Salinarimonas sp.: one gene and its partner. Each later gene encodes a partner of the first gene's protein in a complex. Links are inferred from orthologs where the notes say so. Each region holds a gene or a part of one and is shown on either strand. Other genes may lie near its edges.

Region 1 (3,454 bases):
ACAGCAAATCAACACTACGCAGAGGCCTCAAAAGATTTGCAAGATCTTATTGTGTCTTGTCTTAAAAGCTCAATTGAGGAGAGGCCCAGTCTGGCAGATATCATCACGCGCCTTGAAGAGATGCACGCAATCAATCTTGAGAGAAAAACGGCAAAAGTAGTTAGAATACAGTATGGAACCCAATATTTTGCCCTCTCGGACAGTGGTGAAGACGTTTTCTTTCATGTCGAAAGTGTATATGGCACCACAAGAATAAAGGTTGACGATCGTGTGATGGTTTCACTTCACCCAGGTACTCCGTACTCCCGGGCACATCCGGTAGTGAAGCTAGCATAGTTCGTCTCCCCCCCCCTCACCCCCTCTTCCCCTTCCTCCCCCTATACTTCGGCGCCTGCCCCGGCCGCCCCTCCATGCTCCGCCCCGCCGGCCGCGGCGCCACGGCGCCCGCCCCCAAGGGCCGCTCCCGGTCCGTCCCCGGCCCCATCTCCCCCGGAACCGGCTTCGCCACCCGCGTCCCGCCCTTCGGCCGCCCGCCGCGCGCGTCCCCGGCGCCGTAGCGTCCGGCGCCCGCCTCGATGTCCCCCTGCCGCGCCATCGGGTCGTCGCCGACCAGCAGCTCCGTTTCCTGCAACCTCTTCAACTCGTCGCGCAGCCGGGCGGCCTCCTCGAATTCCAGGTTGGCGGCCGCCTCGCGCATGCGCTTCTCGAGGTCGGCCATGATGGCCTTGAGATTGTGCCCGACGGTCGCGCCGGCCTCGGCCAGGCCCGTGTCGACCCGCACGTGGTCGCGCTCGTAGACGCTCTCCAGGATGTCGCCGATGGCGCGCTTGACGCTCTCCGGGGTGATGCCGTGCTCGGCATTGTAGGCGAGCTGCTTCTCGCGGCGGCGCTCGGTCTCGGCCATGGCGCGCTGCATGGAGCCGGTGATCGTGTCGGCGTACAAGAGGCAGCGGCCGTCGACGTTGCGGGCGGCGCGGCCGATGGTCTGGATCAGCGAGGTCTCGGAGCGCAGGAAGCCCTCCTTGTCCGCGTCCAGGATGGCGACGAGCGCGCATTCGGGGATGTCGAGGCCCTCGCGCAGCAGGTTGATGCCCACCAGCACGTCGAAGGCGCCCAGCCGCAGGTCGCGGATGATCTCGATGCGCTCCAGCGTGTCGATGTCGGAATGCATGTAGCGCACCCGCACGCCGTTCTCGTGCAGGTACTCGGTGAGATCCTCCGCCATGCGCTTGGTGAGGACGGTGGCCAGCGTGCGGTAGCCGCGGCGCGCCATGTCCTTCACCTCGCCGAGCAGGTCGTCGACCTGGCTCTTGGCGGGGCGGACCTCGACCACGGGGTCGACGAGGCCGGTGGGGCGGATGACCTGCTCGACGAAGATCCCGCCGGTGCGGTCCATCTCCCACCCGCCGGGGGTGGCGGAGACGTGCACCGATTGCGGGCGCATGGCGTCCCATTCCTCGAAGCGCAGCGGGCGGTTGTCCATGCAGGAGGGCAGGCGGAAGCCGTACTCGGCCAGCGTCGCCTTGCGCCGGAAGTCGCCGCGATACATGCCGCCGATCTGCGGCACGGTGACGTGGCTCTCGTCGGTGAAGACGAGCGCGTTGTCGGGCAGGTACTCGAACAGGGTCGGCGGCGGCTCGCCGGGGCGGCGGCCGGTGAGGTAGCGCGAATAGTTCTCGATGCCGTTGCAGGCGCCGGTGGCCTCGATCATCTCGAGGTCGAAGGTGGTGCGCTGCTCCAGCCGCTGCGCCTCGAGCAGCCGGCCCATCTTGTTGAGCTCGGCGAGGCGCTGCTTGAGCTCCTCCTTGATGCCCTTGATCGCCTGCTGGAGGGTGGGGCGCGGGGTGACGTAGTGCGAGTTGGCGTAGACCTTGACGAACTCGAGCTCGGCGGTCTTCTGCCCGGTGAGCGGGTCGAATTCCTGGATGGTCTCGATCTCGTCGCCGAACAGCCCGATGCGCCAGCCGCGGTCCTCCAGGTGGGCCGGGAAGAGCTCGATGACGTCGCCGCGCACCCGGAAGGTGCCGCGGGTGAAGTCGGACTGGATGCGCTTGTATTGCAGCGCGACGAGGTCGGCGATGAGCTGGCGCTGCTCGATGCGCTCGCCCTGCTTCAGGGAGAACGACATGGCGGTGTAGGTCTCCACCGAGCCGATGCCGTAGATGCACGAGACGGAGGCGACGATGATCACGTCGTCGCGCTCGAGCAGCGCCCGCGTGGCCGAGTGGCGCATGCGGTCGATCTGCTCGTTGATGGACGATTCCTTCTCGATATAGGTGTCCGAGCGCGGGACGTAGGCCTCCGGCTGGTAATAGTCGTAGTAGGAGACGAAGTATTCCACCGCGTTCTCGGGGAAGAACGACTTGAACTCGCCGTAGAGCTGCGCGGCCAGCGTCTTGTTCGGCGCCAGGATGAGGGCGGGGCGCTGGGTCTCCTCGATCACCTTCGCCATGGTGAAGGTCTTGCCCGAGCCGGTGACGCCGAGCAGCACCTGGTCGCGCTCGTGCTCCTCCACGCCCTTGCACAATTCGGCGATGGCGGTGGGCTGGTCGCCCGCCGGCTTGTACTCCGACCGCATCACGAAGGCACGGCCGCCCTCCGACTTGTCGGGCCGTGACGGGCGGTGCGGCGTCCAGAGCTTGCCGTCCTTGAACAGCGGGTTGCCGGAGGTGAGCAGGTCCTCCAGCGCCTTCACCGTGGCGGAGACGCCGCCGCCGGCGAGATCCTCCGGCGGGGGCAGCGCGGAGGGCTTCCTCGGGCGGCCCCCCTTGCGGGCGGGGGAGTCCGCGGGCTCGGCGAGATCGCGGGCGGCGGGGGGCGCGAGATCGGGGTCGAGCTCGCCCACGAAGCCGGTCTCGAAGCCGCGCTGCGGCGCCTCGGCGAAGCCGGTGACGCCGGTCTCGCCCTTCTTCTTGCTCAGCGCCGGGTTGAGCAGCTCGGCCAGGTGCTCGTCGAGCGGCTTCAGCTCCGGCTTCTGCGCCTTCGGCCGCGCGCCCTTGCGCGCGGGGGCGCCGGAATCGGAGGTGGGGGCGGACGGGGATTTCGCCGGGGATTTTTTCGGGGTGCGAGCCATGGGGGGAATATGGGCGGAGTCGCGCCCGGGGGAAAGGTGGGGACGAGGCCTTCACCGAACGACCCGCGGGAACGGAACCGCGTCCCCACGCTCCCGGTTCTCCCGCAGCACCGGCCGCGCCGCCGGGGGAGGAGATTCATGCCGACGCACGCCGCTCGCGAGCCCGACGGGGCCGCGCCCGACCGGATTCTGCGCCCTGGCGAGACCTGCTGGCGCATCGCCCATGCCGATCGCGCCGGCTTGATCGTCGACGCGCAGCATTATTTCAAGGCCGCCAAGGAGGCGATGCTCGCCGCCGAGCATTCGATCATGCTGATCGGCTGGGATTTCGACCTGCGCATCCTGCTCGAGCCGGAGGGGTCGACGCTCGAGGGGCCGAAC
Region 2 (3,214 bases), 990 kb from region 1 along the record:
GCTGGAGCTCTCGCTGCCGCCGGGCGCGCGGGCCGGCGATGCGGTGCACGACGCGCGCATCCTGTACCGGCCGGACGGGTTTCGCGACTACTGGGCGTCCCCGCCGGTCTTCCCCGAAGGCGCCATCGTGATCGACGACCTCGATCTCTCCGGGCGGGCGCCGCGCATCGCGGGGCGCTTCGCGGCGCCGTTGTGCTTCACCGCCTCGCCGATGACGACGCCGGACCCCTCGCGCTGCCGGCCCGCGTCGGGACGCTTCAGCACCGACCTCGTACGCGACTGAGCATCACCAGACTCGTCCCTGCGACCATCCACCCCCGATCGCGACTCGACGCCGTTCCCCTTTTGCTCCATGGTCGCGCGCATGACTCGCAGCGAGGATTTCCGGCCCGAGCCGCCCGGCGGCGCGGGCTCGCTCTCGGCCCGGGCGCGCGCCGCCGCCGCGCCGCAGACGCCTTATCTCGAAGGGCTCAACCCCGAGCAGCGCCAGGCGGTGACGACGACCGAGGGTCCCGTCCTCGTGCTCGCCGGCGCGGGCACGGGCAAGACCCGCGTGCTCACGACGCGCATCGCCCACCTGATCGCCACCGGCAAGGCGCGGCCGTCGGGCATCCTCGCCGTGACCTTCACCAACAAGGCCGCGCGCGAGATGAAGGAGCGCGTCGGCGCGCTCGTGGGCGGGGTGGGGGAGGGCATGCCCTGGCTCGGCACCTTCCACTCGATCTCCGCCAAGATCCTGCGCCGCCACGCCGAGCTCGTGGATCTCACGAGCGACTTCACCATTCTCGGCATGGACGACCAGCTGCGGCTCCTCAAGCAGGTGATCCAGGCCGACGGCGACATCGACGAGAAGCGCTGGCCCGCCCGCCAGCTCGCCGGCGTCATCGACGACTGGAAGAATCGCGGGCTGGAGCCGCACCGCGTGCCCAAGGGCGAGGCCGCCGCCTTCGCCTTCGGCAAGGGCATCAAGCTCTACGAGGCCTACCAGGAGCGGCTGAAGACGCTCAACGCCGCCGATTTCGGCGACCTGCTGCTGGAGGCCCTGCGCCTCTTCCGCGATCACCCGGACGTGCTCGAGAGCTACCAGGACCGCTTCCGCTACATGCTGGTGGACGAGTACCAGGACACCAACGTCGCGCAGTATCTCTGGCTGCGGCTGCTCGCCCAGAAGCGCGCCAACCTCGCCTGCGTCGGCGACGACGACCAGTCGATCTACGGCTGGCGCGGGGCCGAGGTCGACAACATCCTGCGCTTCGAGCACGACTTTCCGGGCGCGACCGTGGTGCGGCTCGAGCGCAATTACCGCTCGACGGGCCACATCCTGGCCGCGGCCTCCCACCTCATCGCCTACAACGAGGGCCGGCTCGGCAAGACGCTGCGCACCGACGACGAGCCCGGCGAGCGCGTGATCCTCACCGGCGCCTGGGATTCGGAGGAGGAGGCCCGGCTCATCGGCGAGGAGATCGAGAGCCTCCACGGCAAGGGTCACGCCCTCTCGCAGATGGCGGTGCTGGTACGGATCTCCGCCCAGATGCGCGAGATCGAGGACCGGTTCGTGCAGCTCGGCCTGCCCTACCGCGTCATCGGCGGCCCGCGCTTCTACGAGCGCGCGGAGATCCGCGACGCGCTCGCCTATCTGCGCCTCGTCGCCCAGCCGGCGGACGACCTCGCCTTCGAGCGGATCATCAACACGCCCAAGCGCGGGCTCGGCGACGCGACGGTGCAGATCCTGCACAACCACGCCCGCGCCGCCCGCATCCCGCTGCTCCAGGCCGCGCGCTTCCTGGTGGAGACCGACGAGCTCAAGCCCAAGCCCCGGGGCGCCATCCGCGAGTTCGTCCGCCAGATCGACGACTGGGCCCGCGCCATCGACGCGACGCCGCACGCCGACCTCGCCCGCCGGGTGCTCGACGAGAGCGGCTATACCGAGATGTGGCAGCGCGACAAATCGGCGGACGCGCAAGGGCGGCTCGAGAACCTCAAGGAGCTGGTGCGCTCCATGGAGGACTTCCCCGATCTCGCCGCCTTCCTCGAGCACGTCTCGCTCGTCATGGACGCCAACGAGGGCGATACCGACGACAAGGTCTCGCTGATGACCTTGCACGCGGCGAAGGGGCTCGAGTTCGACACGGTGTTCCTGCCGGGCTGGGAGGAGGGGCTGTTCCCCTCCTCGCGCGCCCTCGACGAGAGCGGCCAGGCCGGGCTCGAGGAGGAGCGCCGGCTCGCCCATGTCGGCCTCACCCGGGCGCGGCGGCGCGCCATGATCTGGTTCGCGGCCAACCGGCGCATCCACGGCATGTGGAACGCCACCGCGCCCTCGCGCTTCATCGACGAACTGCCGGAGGCCTCCGTCGACGTCCGCGAGGCGCCGGCGCAGTTCTCGGGCGGCGGCTACGGCGCCTCGCGCTTCGACCAGATCGCGCCCTTCGGCTCGACCTATTCCACCCCCGGCTGGCAGCGGGCGCAGGCGAACACCCGCGCGCAGGCCGAGTTCGGCTCGGGCTCGGCGGGGCGCGGCCGCGGCGGCTTCTCCGAGCCCCGCCGCCAGGGCCCGCTCGTCATCGAGGGCGAGCTCGTCGCGAAGTCGACGGGCGCGGCCTCGGCCTACGCGGTGGGCGCCCGCGTCTTCCACATCAAGTTCGGCCCGGGCTCGGTGGCGGCGGTCGACGGCAACAAGCTCACCGTCGATTTCGACAAGGCCGGGCGCAAGATGGTGCTCGACAGTTTCGTCGAGCCGGCCTGACGCGCCGCGGCCCGGGTTTACACGCCCACCCCGATCCTTATATCTCGGGCAGCGCGGCCGTCCGGCCGTGTTGCCGTTTCCACCCGCCCCGTCCACGCCACCACGTACGAGTTTCGAGAGCCCATGCGCGCCGAGATCGAACAGCTGGTCGAGACCGCCAAGCAGTCCATAGGGCTGCTGAGGAGGCATCTTTGACTGGGATACCGCACAACGCCGCCTCGCGGAGCTGAACGCGCTCTCCGAGAACCCCGACCTCTGGAACGACCCCGACGCCGCGCAGAAGGTGATGCGCGAGCGCTTGTCGCTCGAGGACCAGATCTCCTCCATCAAGCGCCTCGAGCAGGAGCTCGACGACGCGATCACGCTCATCGAGCTCGGCGACGCCGAGGACGACGAGGCGACGATCCAGGAGGGCGAGGCCGCGATCCGCGGCATCGAGGCGGAGGCGCAGCGCCGTCAGGTCGAGAGCCT

The links. The genes of interacting proteins can lie anywhere in the genome.
Region 2: the proteins of uvrB (region 1) and ABL310_RS12380 are in contact, whole or in part, in a crystal structure (PDB 7EGT), measured with the Thermus thermophilus proteins. The link is inferred for Salinarimonas sp. from one-to-one orthologs. Residues at the interface, in WP_096411307.1 of Thermus thermophilus: Glu23, Leu25, Arg26, Asp27, Gly28, Glu29, Arg30, Phe31, Arg55, Glu326, Asp327, Phe328, Glu379, Ser382, Gln383, His398, Gly400, Arg401; in WP_096412145.1 of Thermus thermophilus: His654, Arg656, Phe657, Gln666, Asp668, Glu669, Lys680, Arg681, Leu682, Ser683, Lys685, Tyr686, Ala687.

What each region holds. Positions count from the first base shown.
Region 1 is NZ_CP157794.1:1,680,172-1,683,625, forward strand. Bases 153-3,442 are described here. They hold uvrB (excinuclease ABC subunit UvrB), read right to left. Parts: upstream 3,074-3,442; coding sequence 353-3,073; downstream 153-352. Other genes in these bases: ABL310_RS07805 (serine/threonine-protein kinase), read left to right, coding at 153-336; ABL310_RS07815 (phospholipase D-like domain-containing protein), read left to right, coding at 3,212-3,442. Also shown: more of ABL310_RS07805, read left to right, coding at 1-152; more of ABL310_RS07815, read left to right, coding at 3,443-3,454. UniProt on the Escherichia coli protein: The UvrABC repair system catalyzes the recognition and processing of DNA lesions. A damage recognition complex composed of 2 UvrA and 2 UvrB subunits scans DNA for abnormalities.
Region 2 is NZ_CP157794.1:2,669,332-2,672,545, reverse strand. Bases 4-3,053 are described here. They hold ABL310_RS12380 (UvrD-helicase domain-containing protein), read left to right. Parts: upstream 4-364; coding sequence 365-2,743; downstream 2,744-3,053. Other genes in these bases: ABL310_RS12385 (hypothetical protein), read left to right, coding at 4-283. In the rest of the region: more of ABL310_RS12385, read left to right, coding at 1-3. UniProt on the Escherichia coli protein: A helicase with DNA-dependent ATPase activity. Unwinds DNA duplexes with 3'-5' polarity. Translocates on single-stranded DNA with 3'-5' polarity. Initiates unwinding more efficiently from a nicked substrate than double-stranded DNA.